Regions from separate parts of the Vibrio sp. 2132-1 genome, predicted to be linked through region 3. Evidence: predicted binding sites of a transcription regulator. Region 3 holds the regulator's gene; each other region holds the start of a gene.
What was found. The regulator CRP, encoded in region 3, controls carbon source genes, mostly activating them, when cyclic AMP is high. The targets are predictions, from matches to a motif close to TGTGANNNNNNTCACA.
Positions count from the first base shown of each region.

Region 1: R8N47_RS02025 (CTP synthase) is a predicted target of CRP. The motif match lies at 2,281-2,296, and genes of this name have one in related genera.
Region 2: rppH (RNA pyrophosphohydrolase) is a predicted target of CRP. The motif match lies at 2,363-2,378, and genes of this name have one in related genera.
Region 4: cdd (cytidine deaminase) is a predicted target of CRP. The motif match lies at 1,688-1,703, and genes of this name have one in related genera.

Region 1 covers NZ_JAWPON010000002.1:60,591-64,790, forward strand. The annotation lists gene relA (GTP diphosphokinase) at 1-1,022, shown strand, start outside; gene mazG (nucleoside triphosphate pyrophosphohydrolase) at 1,372-2,175, shown strand; gene R8N47_RS02025 (CTP synthase) at 2,381-4,021, shown strand; gene eno (phosphopyruvate hydratase) at 4,100-4,200, shown strand, end outside.
Region 2 covers NZ_JAWPON010000008.1:204,838-209,037, reverse strand. The annotation lists gene ptsP (phosphoenolpyruvate--protein phosphotransferase) at 1-1,685, opposite strand, end outside; gene rppH (RNA pyrophosphohydrolase) at 1,688-2,209, opposite strand; gene mutH (DNA mismatch repair endonuclease MutH) at 2,830-3,510, shown strand; gene R8N47_RS11325 (DUF6482 family protein) at 3,526-3,837, opposite strand; gene R8N47_RS11320 (NADP(H)-dependent aldo-keto reductase) at 3,992-4,200, shown strand, end outside.
Region 3 covers NZ_JAWPON010000027.1:15,390-19,589, reverse strand. The annotation lists gene astD (succinylglutamate-semialdehyde dehydrogenase) at 1-636, shown strand, start outside; gene R8N47_RS21910 (DUF1338 domain-containing protein) at 885-1,676, shown strand; gene crp (cAMP-activated global transcriptional regulator CRP) at 1,813-2,445, opposite strand; gene R8N47_RS21900 (phosphoribulokinase) at 2,686-3,555, opposite strand; gene R8N47_RS21895 (YheU family protein) at 3,681-3,893, opposite strand; gene R8N47_RS21890 (hydrolase) at 3,927-4,200, opposite strand, start outside.
Region 4 covers NZ_JAWPON010000004.1:133,605-137,804, reverse strand. The annotation lists gene purT (formate-dependent phosphoribosylglycinamide formyltransferase) at 1-552, opposite strand, end outside; gene cdd (cytidine deaminase) at 696-1,583, opposite strand; gene R8N47_RS05635 (LrgB family protein) at 2,014-2,691, opposite strand; gene R8N47_RS05630 (CidA/LrgA family protein) at 2,693-3,067, opposite strand; gene sbcB (exodeoxyribonuclease I) at 3,123-4,200, opposite strand, start outside.

The sequences.
Region 1 (4,200 bases), on a different contig from region 3:
ACCGTGTTTATGCCTTTACACCACGTGGTGATGTTGTCGATTTGCCAATGGGGGCAACGCCGCTAGATTTTGCCTATCACATTCACTCCGAAGTGGGACACCGTTGTATCGGTGCCAAAGTCGGAGGTCGTATTGTGCCGTTCACGCATAAATTACATATGGGTGACCAAGTCGAGATTATCACTCAGAAAGAACCTAACCCATCACGTGACTGGTTAAACCCATCATTAGGCTTCGTTCATTCTGGTCGTGCGCGTGCCAAAATTAACGCCTGGTTCCGAAAACAAAGCCGTGAGAAGAACCTCGAAGCAGGTCGTGAAATCCTTGAGCATGAGTTAGCCAAAATTGGCGCAACGTTAAAAGATGCAGAGCATTACGCCCTCAAGCGGTTTAACGTCAAAACACCAGATGAATTGTATGTTGGGGTAGGTAGCGGTGATTTGCGCATCAATCAAATCATTAACCATATCAACGCGTTAGTTAACAAGCCAACGGCAGAGGAAGAAGACCAGCAAGCACTGGAAAAACTGCAAGAAGCTGAGCATAAATCACCCGCGCAAAGCCGACCGAAAAAAGACGCAGTTGTAGTAGAAGGCGTCGATAACCTAATGACACATCTAGCACGTTGCTGTCAGCCAATTCCAGGTGACGATATCTCTGGTTACATAACGCAAGGTCGTGGGATTTCAGTACACCGTAGTGACTGTGAACAGCTAGAAGAACTGCGCCATCATGCGCCAGAGCGCATCATCGATACAGTCTGGGGTAGCGGCTTTGTGGGGTCATACATCCTCACCGTGCGTGTTGAAGCGATGGAGCGAGGTGGTCTACTCAAAGACATTACGACACTGTTCGCCAACGAAAAGATCAAAGTGACCAGTATGAAGAACCGAGTCGACTACAGACGTCAACTTGCCATCATGGACTTTGACCTAGAAGTCACCAATATTGAGGTGCTTTCGCGGGTTTCGAAGCGTGTGGAACAGATCAAGGATGTCATGACGGTGAAACGCCTCGGCTAAAACTCTCGTCATAGTTATCGTTGTAGCGTTGTTGACTGCACGCACTCGCTCCATCACATGGTGAACCATGTGATGGAGTCTCGTTTGTTTGTCGCCTAGCTACAACTTCAACTATTTACAGAGTTACACTTGCGTCATATTTGGTTTTTTATCTGCGTTAGCTGCACTTATTCCGACGTGCCGGCTCAAGGGCATCACATAGTAGGCTATGCTCAGGAGTCGCGAAAATTTGTTGCCTTGTCAAAGTAACAATTACTTAGTGAAAGCTGCTGAGAAAATATAATGTAGAAGGTGAGTGGTTTTGGCTGCTCACCTTTTTCTTTAATAGAAAGGTTTAAAGGAACAAAAAATGAGTCATCCAATTGAACAGTTAGAACAAATCATGGCGAAGCTGCGTGACCCAGAAAACGGTTGCCCTTGGGACTTAAAACAAACCTTTGACACCATCGTTCCGCATACTATAGAAGAAACCTACGAAGTGGTGGACGCGATTCAAAATCGAGATTGGCCCAATCTAAAAGAAGAGCTAGGGGATTTGTTGTTTCAGGTGATTTTTTACAGTCAGCTAGCGAAAGAGCAAGAGCTGTTTGACTTTTCGGATGTCGTTGAAACCGTGAACGAAAAACTGACTCGTCGCCACCCGCATGTTTTTTCAGATGTTGAGTTTGAATCTGACGAGGAAATTAACGCGAACTGGGAAGCGGAAAAAGCAAAAGAAAAAGCCCTAGTAGGCAAAGCGGAAGAAAGTATCCTAGACTCAATACCAAACTCTTTACCGGCACTTTCTCGTGCTACAAAAATTCAGAAAAAATGTGCAAAACTTGGGTTTGATTGGGATTCACTTGGCCCGGTTGTCGATAAAGTACGAGAAGAAATTGACGAAGTCATGGAAGAGGCACTGCAAGTTCAGCCCGATGAAGAGAAAGTTGAGTTGGAGCTCGGTGATTTGCTATTTGCGACTGTCAATTTGGCTCGCCACCTTGATAAAAACCCAGAAGTCGCGCTAGGAAAAGCAAACGTAAAGTTTGCGCGACGTTTTAAACAAGTTGAAGGCAAGGTCCAGCAGTCAGGCAAAGTACTTACAGATTGTTCTTTATCAGAACTTGACCATTTTTGGGATGAAGTAAAACAAGAAGAATCGAGGCAGAGGTAAACTGGCAGAATACATAATATAAGGTCAGCTTGTTTGGTTACACGAAAACGGACTTTGGTTTGTCTTTGCTCACTTTGATTTGAAGCAAAAAATAAAAAATTACGGTGTGATAGATTTCACGTTGTGGCGGTAAGGAGCTTCTGGTATATTTATCTCCCGTCCAGAAGCACTCCATTTCCCTCATTCAACCAATTTCAGGTTAAACATGACGACAAATTACATTTTTGTTACTGGCGGGGTTGTATCCTCTCTAGGTAAAGGTATTGCAGCAGCATCTCTTGCGGCTATTCTAGAAGCTCGTGGTCTTAAAGTGACTATGATGAAGCTTGACCCTTACATCAACGTTGACCCGGGCACAATGAGCCCTACTCAGCACGGTGAAGTGTTCGTTACAGAAGATGGCGCAGAGACTGACCTTGACCTTGGTCACTACGAGCGTTTCATCCGTACCAAGATGACCAAGCGTAACAACTTCACTGCAGGTCGTGTTTATGCCGACGTACTTCGTAAAGAACGTCGTGGTGACTACCTAGGCGCAACTATTCAAGTTATCCCTCATATCACTAACGCAATCAAAGATCGCGTTATTGCAGGTTCTGAAGGCCATGATGTGGCTATCGTTGAAGTTGGCGGTACTGTTGGTGATATCGAATCACTACCATTTATGGAAGCGATTCGTCAGCTAGCTGTTGAGCTAGGCCGTGAGCGCGCAATGTTCATGCACCTAACACTTGTTCCTTACCTAGCGGCAGCGGGCGAAGTGAAAACTAAGCCGACGCAACACTCTGTAAAAGAACTTCTATCTATCGGTATTCAGCCAGATATCCTAGTTTGCCGTAGCGATCGCGTTATTCCTGCGAATGAGCGTAAAAAAATCGCACTGTTCTGTAATGTTCCAGAAAAAGCAGTAATTTCAATGAAGGATGTAGACTCTATCTACAAGATCCCTCAGTTGATTAAATCTCAAGGTCTAGATGACCTTGTGTGTGCTCGCTTTGGTATTACTGCTCCGGAAGCAGACCTTTCTGAATGGGAACAGGTTATCTACGAAGAAGCAAATCCTACTGGTGAAGTAACCATCGGTATGGTTGGTAAATACATTGAATTACCAGATGCATACAAATCTGTGAACGAAGCGCTTAAACACGCTGGCTTGAAAAACCGTCTAAGCGTCACAATTAAGTATGTAGACTCACAAGATATCGAAACAAAAGGCGTTGAACTTCTAGAAGGTTTGGACGCGATCCTAGTACCAGGTGGCTTCGGCGATCGTGGTATTGAAGGCAAGATCCGTGCGGCTCAATATGCACGTGAAAATAACGTGCCTTACCTAGGTATTTGTTTGGGTATGCAAGTTGCACTAATCGAATACGCGCGTAACGTTGCGGGTATGGAAGGTGCACATTCAACAGAATTTAACAAAGAGACTAAGTACCCTGTGGTAGGTTTGATCACAGAGTGGGTAGACGAATCAGGTAGCGTAGAAGAGCGTACTGAAAAGTCTGACCTAGGCGGTACGATGCGTCTTGGTTCACAGCTGTGTCACCTAGAGAAAGGGACTAAAGCTCGTGAACTGTACGGTAGCGCGACGATCCATGAACGTCACCGTCACCGTTACGAAGTGAATAACGTGCTTCGTCCGCAAATCGAAAAAGCAGGCCTAAAAGTATCAGGTCTATCTGCGGACAAGAAGTTAGTGGAAATGATTGAGAACCCAGCTCACCCATGGTTTGTAGCGGCTCAGTTCCACCCAGAATTCACCTCGACTCCTCGCGATGGACATCCATTGTTTGCAGGTTTTGTTAAGGCTGCGGGCCAAAACGCACGCGGCGAATTCGAGAAGTAAAAGGATACGGGCGGCGGCGAAGGTTGTGCTGCTGCCCTTTAAGATTGACATTTATATTTGAAACGAGAGGAAACATTAATGTCTAAGATCGTTAAAGTTCTAGGTCGTGAAATCATCGACTCACGTGGTAACCCAACTGTAGAAGCTGAAGTACACCTAGAAGGCGGTTTCGTAGGTAT
Region 2 (4,200 bases), on a different contig from region 3:
ACCCCTGACACCATTGGCAATAAGATACTTAAGTTTCCGCTTTCTGCACTCGCTCTTAACATTGCACGCAGCTGGATCAAGAAAATGTCTGGATGATCCAATGTAAAACGAATGCCACGCCAGCCTAGAAACGGATTATCTTCTTCAATGGGCAAATACGGCAAAGGTTTGTCACCACCAATATCCAAAGTACGCATCACTACTCGTTGATTCGGATAGCTGTTAAGTATTGCTTGGTATTGATGATACTGCTCATCTTCCGAAGGAAAGTGATGCTGAAGTAAAAATGCAATCTCAGTTCGGTACAACCCAACACCATCAACACCTGTGTTGATGGCAATATTACTGTCTGCACTGAGTCCCGCATTCAGCATAATTTCGATATGGTGATTATCTTGCGTAACCGCAGGGAGTGCGAGGTCCTGGTTTACCATGGCAAACAGTTCAGACTCTTCGCTTACTAAGCTGCGATACTCTCGCAACAACTGGCGGTTTGGCTCTAAGAAGATCTCACCCGTATAGCCGTCGACTATCCCGAGTTTGCCATTCACCACATCCGGATTAATGTTGGCGCCCATGACTGCAGGGACCCCAAGAGCTCGAGATAAAATGGCAGCGTGAGAGTTTGCGCCTCCCTCTAATGATACGACGGCTAACAAGAACTCTTTAGGTACAGAAGCGAGCAAGGTGGCAGTGAGTTCATTCGCCACCAAAATAATGGGACGATCAATTGCAGAATTTTCTTGCTCGCTGTTGTGCAGAAAATAGAGCAGCCTTTGCCCTAACTCTCGGATATCTTGCGCTCTTTCACGCATGTATACATCCGACATTCTGGCAAATCGATTCGAGTATGACTCTACAACTTGGCGTAACGCCCAGTCTGCCCTGTCTCCTTTTTCAATCTGCTTCTTCAAATCACCGCGAAGCATCGGATCATTCAGTAAGTGAGTAAACAGATCGAAGATCGCCAGAGCATCTTTGTTGATTTCACTGTCCAGTTTTTTCCGCATACGGCGAAAGTCATTTAACGCTCGCTCTATGGCCACCAGTAGTGTCTCGTGCTCGCGTTCCTTATCTAACGTGGACGAAGGGAAAATATCCGATAAACTCGGCTGGGTATTGTCGAACCAAAACTCTCCAATCGCGACACCAGTAGACGCAGGCAAACCTTTTAATACCGTGGGTTTAGATGCTAACTGCCAATGCCCAAGATTCTGCGCATGTGCAATGAGCACCGCTAACTGAGCGGATAAAGTAACAAGAAACGATTCTTCCATTTCACTAAACAAGCGCGGCGTTTTTTGTTGGATCACCAACACACCTAAAACTTGTTTACGATGAATGATTGGAGTAGCTAAAAAAGAGTGGTAAATCTGTTCGCCGAGTTGAGGAAAGAATTTGAACTCGGGGTGTTTTGAGGCTTCGGCAAGGTTAAGGGGTTCAGCGCTTCGTTTTACCAACCCAACCAAGCCTTCATTGAAGTTGATATGAATACTATCACCTTCAAAAATAAGGCCTTGAGTTGCCATTAACTCAAGGCGCTGCATTTCTTCATTAGCAAGATAGATAGTACAGCACTCAGTACTAAGGGCAGCACAAGTCTCTTTCACCAATATATCGAGTGCCAGATGCACATCATCGACCCTGGAGACTTTCTCAACTATTTCCCTTAGCTGACTGAGCATGATTATCCTCTACGTTGCTTTTTTCTTTTCCCTTTCGCTTTTCTCTCTCGAAAAGGCATGGCTAAGGATGCAAATTCTTTCATCGCTCGTCGATAAACATCTCGCTTGAAAGAAACAACTTGCCTAACTGGATACCAGTAACTTACCCAGCGCCAACCATCAAATTCAGGGGATTTTCCGCGTTGCATATTAATGCGAGACTCATCGCATTCTAATCTCAGCAGAAACCATTTCTGTTTTTGGCCGATACAAACAGGCTTGGAGTCCCAACGCACCAATCGCTTTGGTAGCTTATATCTTAACCAATGACGACTTGTTGCAATGATCTTAACGTCTTTTTTCGTTAAACCGACTTCTTCGTATAACTCCCTGAACATGGCTTGTTCAGGGGTTTCACCTTCGTCAATCCCACCTTGTGGAAATTGCCATGAGTGTTGCCCGTATCGTTTAGCCCAGAAGACCTGACCATGGTTATTACATATCACAATACCAACATTAAGTCGGTAACCATCGCCATCTATCACTGGCTAACCTCTATGAATAAATTTTTTATTACCGTGATTTTTCCACATATCCCCATTACTAGCAAACTTACTGATGTGATATGAGCAAGATTTATTACCTTTTCACCATTTTTGGATATCTTTTAATCAAACCATACCTTATCAACACAAGAGTGAGACATTGCCCACATTTATTCACCTTTTCTGTGAATAACTTTGTGAAGAATTCAATTCAAATGAGTAATTCAGTTCAATCCCATCAAAAGCAAAACAAATGAAGAAACAAAAAAAACAAACATAACATATTGATAAAAAAGCATTTATTTTTAAAAATAACGATAATTCGATCTTCAGTTTCTTGATGATCTTTTCACCAAACTCAGATCGGTCAAAGATCCACCAACAGGCTATTTATCCACACTCACCTGCTATTCGTTTAGATGATTACAACAAAATCAACCCCAAAAATGCATTTTAACCCCTGTTTATTCATACAGACCTCGTCAGGATCTTATCAATACCTCCTCCACCTGTGGATAAGTTATGAATTGATCGTTCTTACACCGCCTCGGTGAAATCTTAAACAGTAGATTTGGTCGGAGTTTGATAAACTATATTTTTTGTAATACCACCTTGTAACTATGAAACCAGAACCACAAACAGAAGCAGAGCTATTGGAACGAGCGCATGATATGGCAGGACTCAGTTTTGCTGAGTTGGCCGCCGAGGCGAATATGATTGTTCCTGAAAACTTAAAACGTGATAAAGGTTGGGTGGGTCAATTACTCGAATGGCACTTGGGCGCTCCAGCTGGCAGTAAACCTCAACAAGATTTCGCAAAACTAGGGATCGAGTTGAAAAGTATTCCGATCAGTTACTCTGGCAAACCTTTAGAAACAACCTTTGTTTCTGTGGCGCCCCTCACTGGCGTTCATGGTCTTACATGGGAAACAAGTCATGTTCGAAACAAGCTATCTCGTGTCCTTTGGGTACCCGTAGAAGGAGAACGAGAAATCCCACTCCCTGAAAGACGTGTGGGCAGTCCACTCATTTGGTCACCAGATGAAGAAGAAGAGCGGATTTTGCGAAATGACTGGGAAGAGTTAATGGAGATGATCGTCTTGGGAAGATTTGATCAAATTTCCGCCAGACACGGAGAAGCGCTGCATCTTCGCCCTAAAGCCGCAAATGCAAAAGCGCTCACCGAAGCATACAACTCAAATGGTAAGCCGATGAAAACTCTGCCCCGAGGCTTTTACCTTAGAACACAGTTTACTGAACAGATCTTACTCAAGCACTACATTAACACTCAACCAGAATAAAACTATATCAGCTATTTAGTGCGTCACGAGCGATAACTCAATATCGCAGTATGAGGCTGCCTCTTCAGTGCCACATTCGTCATACGCATTGCGCAGCCTTAAATACGCTTTATCGACCCCTAGCCTCAATAGTTCTTCTTTTACTAAGTCTAGAGAGCCAAAATGTATCGGGTCTTCACCGTCTTTAATCGGCTCAAGTTGATGCTTGTACTCCACAGCTAAAAGATAGTCAGAGACATCAGAACACCCAATCACAAATACTTTGGGAGTTTTATAAGTATCTTTATGTGGACCATGTAGCCACATGTCCAATTGATGCTTCTGCATAACATACCTCCTTCACACGATCATTTAAGTGTAGTTAGGCTAACTGTAGCTTTCGAGTTTGCTCTTCCTTTATACGTAAATCATTTGCGATTGCGGCTACAAATCCCCTATATTGGAGTCACTTATTTAGTCGGTAACTCTTCAAGGACGTGATATGCAATACACAAAACTACCGCACTCATCACTTGAGATCAGTAAAATCTGCCTCGGCACTATGACGTTTGGCGAGCAAAACACAGAAAAGGACGCCTTTGAACAGCTCGACTTTGCCCTCGATCATGGGGTGAACTTCATCGATACCGCAGAGATGTACCCTGTACCGCCAAACTCGGAAACACAAGGGCTCACCGAGCAATACATCGG
Region 3 (4,200 bases):
GGGCAGCGTTGTACGTGTGCTCGTCGTTTGTATGTGCCATTGGGTGAAAAAGGCGATGCGCTTATCACCACACTCATTGAAGCGACACGCAATATTCGCGTAGACCAACCATTTGCAGAACCTGCGCCATTTATGGGACCGCAAATTTCGGTCGCGGCAGCCAAGTTTATTCTTGATGCACAAGCTAATCTACAGTCTCTTGGCGGTGAAAGCTTGATTGAAGCGAAAGCAGGAGAGGCGGCGTTTGTTTCTCCAGGCATCATTGATGTAACGAACATTGCTGAGTTACCAGATGAAGAGTACTTCGGCCCACTTCTGCAAGTGGTGCGCTACGAAGGATTAGACAAAGCCGTGGCGCTAGCAAACGATACGCGCTTTGGCTTATCTGCTGGTTTGGTTTCAACCGACGACCAAGAATGGGAATACTTCGTTGACCACATTCGTGCAGGAATCGTGAACCGTAACCGCCAGCTTACTGGGGCAAGCGGTGATGCGCCATTTGGTGGTCCGGGGGCGTCGGGTAACTTGCGCCCAAGCGCTTACTACGCAGCAGATTACTGTGCGTACCCAATGGCATCAATGGAAGGTCAAGAAACTGTCTTGCCTGCAACATTGAGTCCAGGTGTAGCACTATAAGTTTTAATAATAGAGTCGCAACTATGCATTGCGGCTCACCTTGCCGGCGCATCATTTAGGTATGGGTTGTAGTGATCGTTGGCAGAACACGAAAAGTGAGCAAAGACTCGGAAAAGCGTGTTGACTGACTGGCATTTACCGTCACAGGTTGATGGTTGCTCGTTCATTATTCTGGACAACTTTTGTTGTGAACGAGCAGCCAACTTCCGCTTACCTTTAAACTCTACATCTCGTAACAAGGAGTCGTTATGACGCCCGATGTGTTATTTGAATCGCTATGGCAAGATTACATTCAACGTCTTTGCCCTTCGGCTGCTAAAGTGCATCAGCTGCTTCAAGAAGATGAGCCTCTGATTAATGATCATATAGCTTTACGTACCTTCAATATCGCGCCTCTTGGTATTGAAACTCTAGCTAAGCCATTTGTAGCTATTGGTTACAAGGCGTGTGGTGATTACATTTTCGAAAGCAAAAAGCTGGTTGCTAAGCACTATGAGCACCCAGATCCGAAGCAACCTAAAGTATTTATTAGTGAGCTAAAAGTTGAAGAGTGCTCGCCTGAGCTACAAGAGATTGTGAAAAATTTGGTGGCACAAATCGATGCTGACAAGCTGAAAGATAGCGCATTCTTACATGGTGGACGCTTGTGGGATTTAAGCTTTGCTGATTACCAAACGTTGGCTAAAGAAAGTGAGTACGCATCTTGGCTTGCGGCGCATGGTTACGGAGCAAACCACTTCACGGTGAGCGTTAACCAGCTCAATGAATATGAAGAAGTGAAGCAGGTAAACGATCATCTGCGTACCGCTGGGTTTACCATTAATGAAAATGGTGGTGAAGTGAAGGGCACTCCTGAGGTGTTGCTAGAGCAGTCATCGACCATGGCAGATAAAGTAGCGGTTCGTTTTAGCGAAGGCACTGAAATTATCCCTGGCGGGTTTTATGAATTTGCTAAGCGCTATCCGATGGAAAATGGTGATTTGTACCCAGGTTTCGTGGCCGCTTCAGCTGACAAAATCTTTGAAAGTACGAATGGCTAAGTTTTAGGGTTAACCTGTTAAGCTTACTCATTAGTGTTCGCTGCACCCTATCTCATTTGGTCATGAGTAAATAAAAAGCCACCAATGTTGCCATTGGTGGCTTTTATAATTTTGTTCGTGTCACTCTAGTTCGAGATTAACGAGTACCGTAAACCACGATGGTTTTACCGTGAGCAGAGATTAGGTTCTGCTCTTCTAGCATCTTCAAGATACGACCTACTGTCTCACGAGAACAGCCAACAATTTGACCGATTTCTTGACGAGTGATCTTGATTTGCATGCCGTCTGGGTGAGTCATTGCGTCTGGTTGTTTTGCAAGGTTCAGAAGCGTCTGAGCGATACGACCAGTTACGTCTAGGAACGCCAGGTCACCCACTTTTTGGCTAGTTACTTGAAGACGACGAGCCATCTGCGCAGAAAGACGCATTAGGATGTCTGGGTTTACTTGGATAAGCTGACGGAACTTCTTGAAAGAAATTTCAGCAACTTCACAAGGAGATTTAGCACGAACCCAAGCTGTGCGCTCTTGGTCTTCCTCGAATAGACCAAGTTCACCAATAAAGTCTCCTTGGTTTAGGTAAGAAAGGATCATCTCCTTACCTTCTTCGTCTTTGATAAGAACCGCAACAGAACCTTTAACGATGTAGTACAAAGTTTCTGCCTTTTCGCCCGCGTGAATTAGCGTGCTCTTTGAAGGGTACTTATGAATATGACAGTGTGAAAGAAACCACTCTAATGTTGGGTCGGTTTGAGGTTTACCTAGAACCATAATATCTCACTTCCTCTGCAGGGTACGCTTGCGCTATCCATATTTTAGCTAAGCCTGAATTAGGCCTACTAGAATAAGAGCACTTTTTATATGCTGCAAGCTCTCTTGTGTTTCGGTAAGAAATAGTATCCTTTTTCGAAAACGATTTCTTGATTTTAATCGTGCCATGATTGAGATTTTGTAAGCAAAACTGTGCACATGATCACGGTATGAAAAGTAAACATCTTCGCAGGCAGGTTTTTAGCCAATTTTCCCTGTTTCGATGAGCTGTTGTAGGATAGGCCGAACTATGAGCTCCATTGCAAAGCTCATCTTACCGCCGGGTACGACAATCGTGTTGTGGCGTGACATGAATGAGCCATCAATCATGGCCAGCAGATATGGGAAGTCGACATTCTTGATACCGCGTAGGCGAATCACCACAAAACTCTCATCCAAACTAGGGATGCCTTTTGCATTAAGTGGGTTGGAAGTATCAACGGTCGGTACGCGCTGGAAGTTGATGTGAGTACGAGAAAACTGCGGAGTGATATAGTTGAGGTAATCGTCCATGGATCGCACGATTGAGTCCATTACCGCTTCACGCGAATGGCCGCGATCGCGAGTGTCACGTACGAATTTTTGGATCCACTCTAAGTTCACAATCGGCACCATGCCAATTAAGAAATCCACATGTTGAGCAACATTAACATCGCCATCGACCACGCCACCATGTAACCCTTCATAAAACAGCACGTCGCTGTTTTCGGGTAAGTCTTGCCACGGTGTAAACGTGCCTGGCATTTGATTGTAGGGAACCGCTTCGTCAAACGTGTGCAGATAACGGCGCACGCTGCCAGTGCCGTCATGCCCGAACTTACGGAAAAACTCTTCTAATCCCGGGAAGTCATTAGCTTGTGGGCCAAAGTAGCTAATGTGTCGACCTTGCTCGCGGGCTTTGCGGATTTCGATGTCCATCTCTGGGCGAGTAAAGCGATGGAAGCTATCGCCTTCAACCCATGCGGGTTTAACGTTCATCATATTGAACATTTTACGGAAGGCTTCAGATGTAGTGGTCGTGCCGGCACCGGACGAACCAGTAACCGCAATAATTGGGTGTTTAGCTGACATGACAAACCTTGTCGAAAATTACTTACCTGTAATGTGCAGTAGAGTTACTACTGCACGGTCGATATCCCACTATAGCACGTAACAATACCTTGTCATCGAGTGGGATACGGTAAAATGTGAAGGGTCTAAAATTTTGTTTTATGTTGAATATCGACGGTTTCGTGTAGCTCAGAGAACACGATAACCGCTTCACCTTTTTCCAATTGAGCTTTGACTTGATCAATTTTGTCTTGCAAAGAAACCTCGACGGTTCCGTAATCCGTTCCTTCGCGTAAGACGAATTCACGAATTAAGTTTTCCAATGTTTCCGGCGCAATGTCTTGCCATGGAATGATCATAAATACCTCTAACTTTTATGATGAGCGGCTAGTTTACTGCGTTCGTTGCTTGGATACAGCAGAAAGGTAATCTGCGGCGATACTTTCGTAATACGCGGGCAGCGCTTCCTCCAACCAAAACTTAGGTTTTAACGCCGTTCCTGTCAGGAAGCCAACATGGCCACCGTGTTCAAAGAGACGGTAATCAATGTTATCTGGCAGAACAAACTTCGGGATCACATCGTCGGTCATGAACGGATCGTCTTTGGCATGGATGATCAGTGTGGGTAGCGTGATTTGCTGTAGTTTACTTAAGCCAGAGCATTGG
Region 4 (4,200 bases), on a different contig from region 3:
ACGTCCGCCTTCCTGAGCGTAATCCCATGCTTTTGTAACGTCGTCTTCGGTCTTGATAACACTTTGCCCTTTACCGGAAGAGCTCATCACTGGCTTCACCACGCACGGAATACCCACATGCTCAACCGCGGCTTTGAAGTCTTCAAAGTTATCTGCAAAACGATAAGGTGAAGTCGTCAATTCCAGTTCTTCTGCTGCCAAACGTCGGATACCTTCACGATTCATTGTTAGCCTGGTTGCCTTAGCGGTTGGAACAACATTCAGTCCTTTTTCTTCAAGCTCTACCAGTTTGCCGGTTGCGATGGCTTCAATTTCTGGTACGACGTAAGTAGGTTGTTCCTTCGTAATAACTTCTTCTAAGGCGTTCCCATCTAACATGTCGATAACATAACTACGGTGAGCGACTTGCATCGCTGGAGCATTGGCATAGCGATCACAAGCAATCACTTCTAAACCAAGTCTCTGGCATTCAATGGCGACTTCTTTACCGAGTTCGCCAGAGCCTAAAAGTAATACACGGGTAGCATTTGCGCTAGTTGCAGTGCCAAACATAGTGTTCCCTTACAAAATAGAGTGATGAGACAGAAATTGCAGGAGATCATACTGAAGTTTTATGACAAAGCAAACGTTTGCTTTTGGTTTTTAGGTAATAAAAAAGCTCTACATGTTGTAGAGCTTTTTGTTGAATTTGTCGTTTATACGTTGACAAAACTAAGCGGAATATCTGGATTCAACGCTTCCAACGTTGATTGCGTATCGGCTAAGTGACTGATCTTACCTTCAGAGTTTTCTACCAATGCAGCGGCTTTGATGCTGTCAAAGTTTTCACCCGCAAGTAAAACTTGGATTAGCGCAACTTGTAGCGGTGGCAAGCTAGGATTAAACGCTGCATTTTCTGCATAAGCGCCTTGGAATACACGGCCGCTAGTCATCTCTAATGCTAAACCACTCAAGTTGTTGGTGTATGGAGAGTGGCTCATGTTCATCGCTTCAACTGCACTTTGGATGAGTGCGTCTTCATCATCACATGAGAATTGGTGTTTAACTTCTGCCATTAAGCCGGACTCGATACCGAGATCGTTTGGTCCAAAGGCTTCAGGCAGGTATTCATGAAGTGACTTTTCTTCGCGTTCTGGGAGCTGGATTTTAAGCTCGTTTGCGGTAGATAACTCATTCATGAACTGGCGGCAGTGACCACATGGGCTGAAGTTGATAGTGATATCCTTAAGACCACGTTCGCCTTTCATCCAAGCATGGCTAATCGCAGACTGCTCTGCGTGAACCGTTTGACCCAACTGTACACCAAAGAATTCCATGTTGGCACCGAAGTAAAGGCGACCTGAAAGGCCACGAACGATAGCGCCGACATAAAAGTCAGAAAGGGGAGCATAGGAGTACGCTGCGGCAAAAGGAAGTAGCGCAACACGAAGCTCTTTGTCTGATAGACCGGTAGCTGAAAGCAACTGCTCAAATTGTTGAACTGAAAGCGTAGCATCAAAATCATCAGCTTGGATGATAGGAGCAAGTTGTTTGGAAAGTGCTTCTGGAGCGCCTGCTAGCGCCTGTTCAATGCGACTTTTCATGTTGAATCCTTGTTATTGCATGGACAGTTATTCTATGTGAAAGATAGAAATGTTCCGTGCGTTAGATCACGATAAATAATGCAATTGATAATTCTGTTACATAATTAGAGTGAGCTCACACATGTATTCGATTGCACAGGTGTGAAGCGTTATCTCCGTCTCACAATTAACCATATCAGTATATATTCATATGACCAAGGAGCAGGAGTATGTTACTAACGCGACTTTTACCGCTATGCTACTTTATGCCTACGTAATCTAGAGCGAGTGGTAGCACCTAGAATGCTAATGCTATGAATGTATATCTCGATCAAGTCCCTTCACGATATTACTGGGTGAGGTTGATAGATAAGATAGGGTTTAGAAAAGGGTAAGGAAGAAGCGGAAAGGCTACGGCCTGCCGGAAGGAGGGCAGACCGAGAGCGCTTAACTATTGATATAGCCAGACAGCCAAAGCAAAAAAGCTTGGAGCCAAAATAGAAGTTATGATCCCACATAAAACCAATGCGAGTGATGAGAACGCGGCATCTATGGGCTGTTTCTCTGCACAAGTAGCGGTGCCTAAGGCATGAGAGACTGTACCCATTGTCAGACCACGTGCAATCGGGTGTTTAATTCCAATCAAATTGTAAATTGGGTATGCCAAAATTGCGCCCAATAAACCGACAATCAGAACCAAGATCGCTGCAACGGCGGCTTCACCACCGAGGTGACTCGATATTTCCATCGCTATTGGTGTAGTGACGGACTTACCCACTAGACTCGCGATTAAACTGATATCCGCTTTGAAAGCGACTGCGATCAAGGTGGTTGTCATCATCGACATCACACTGCCTACTGTGCAAGCAAAAGTGATGATTCGCCAGTTTGCTTTAATTTGTGGTAGTTGTTCATATAGTGGATAAGCCAGAGCAACTACGGCTGGTTGAAGTAAAAAACTGATCCCTTCGTTATCCGCATAATACGTTTCAAACGGTACATTTAAGTAAGTAAGCAAAGGAATGAGCACTGCAATACTGATCAGCAAAGGATTTGCTAGAGGATTATTCACTTTGATTGCAATTTGGCGCGCGACAAGAAAAACCGCAATGGTAACAACTAACCACATATCAGTGCTTCTCCTTTAACAAGTAGTCCAGCAGCCAAGCGAGGCTGACTAGTACAATGAGTGAGCCTCCAACTGCGCTAGCAATGATAGGGAGGGCATTAGCGAGTAGCATATCGAAATGTTGCATTAATCCCACGCTAATAGGAACGAACAATAAGATCATATAGCGGATAAATAGCGTGGCGCCCGGTTTGACCCAGTCGACTTTTACAAGCCCAAGAGTCATGGAGAAAAACAGTACGAGCATACCGATGACACTTCCTGGAACGGAAACGCCAGTGAACTTTTGAATGGTAATTCCGATGCCAAGTGCTCCCATGATGAGGAAGATTGAAATGAGCAGTTGGATCAGTTGTAAGAATCGTTCTTTAATCATTTTGACAGTATATAAACAACAAGCACACCATAAGGTGCGCTTGTATTAGGAGGAGTTAGGAAGCTAAGCTCTCTACATAACGGTACACGGATTTTAATATCGCAATCTTCTTTTCGTCACTTTCATGTTCGTGAACTAAGTTTTCTAAATTCAGCATGTACTCTTCAATTTGGCTTTCAAACACTTCTCGACAGTGTAGTGCCCAGCGTCTTTGTTCTTGCTCGTCTAATGTGCCTGGGAAGTTACGCGCACGATAGCGGAACAATAGAGGTTTAATACGCTTGTCATCAAATTCAATGTCTAATGCAGCAAGATTATTCGGGTCGGTTTCTCGAATGATATCCATAGCTGCGCGATCAGCCGGAGAAAAGAACCCGTCGTAAAGCTGTGTATCGACGTCATCACTTTTATCGAATTTACGCTCGACGGAAAAGAGGCTAATCAGCTTTTCTCTAATTTCAGGATGTTGGCGCAACAAAGCGAGATTGGCGAGACATTGTTGGCGATCAATGCCAATAGACTCTGCATTTTCAGCCGTTAACGTTTTTGCAGGGGCGAGAATAGGGCATTTGTTCAAATGAACTAGTTTAACTGGCACTGGTAGCAATTCACCAAGATCTTCGCGCTTCGTGTAGAGTCTTTCGTGCAGCTCTTCTGCGGATAGCTCAAGAATAGGTTGAGGGTCTTTCGCTAAATCGATGGTGATAACGGCGTTATTATTGGTTGGATGCCAAGCAACAGGCACAATCCAGCTAGTGTACTGACATTCGCGCCCTAGCATGCCTGAAACGTGCATCAACGGTGTCATGTTGACGATGTCGACTAAATCATTGAGCTTGCGCTTTTGGCGCATAGAAAAAAAGTAATCAAACAATTTTGGTTGCGCTGCTTTTACTTTCTTTGCCATTTCGATAGTCGCAACCACATCTGCCATGGCATCGTGCGCGTTACTATGTTCTATGCCGTTAGCCACAGACAAGTGTTCTAATTTAAAGCTAGTGAAGCCATCTTCGTTTTCTGGCCATTCTACGCCTTCTGGGCGAAGGGCATGGCACGCGCGTAGTACATCGAGTAAATCCCAACGTGAGTTACCGTTTTGCCAACTCCATGCGTATGGATCGATAAAGTTGCGA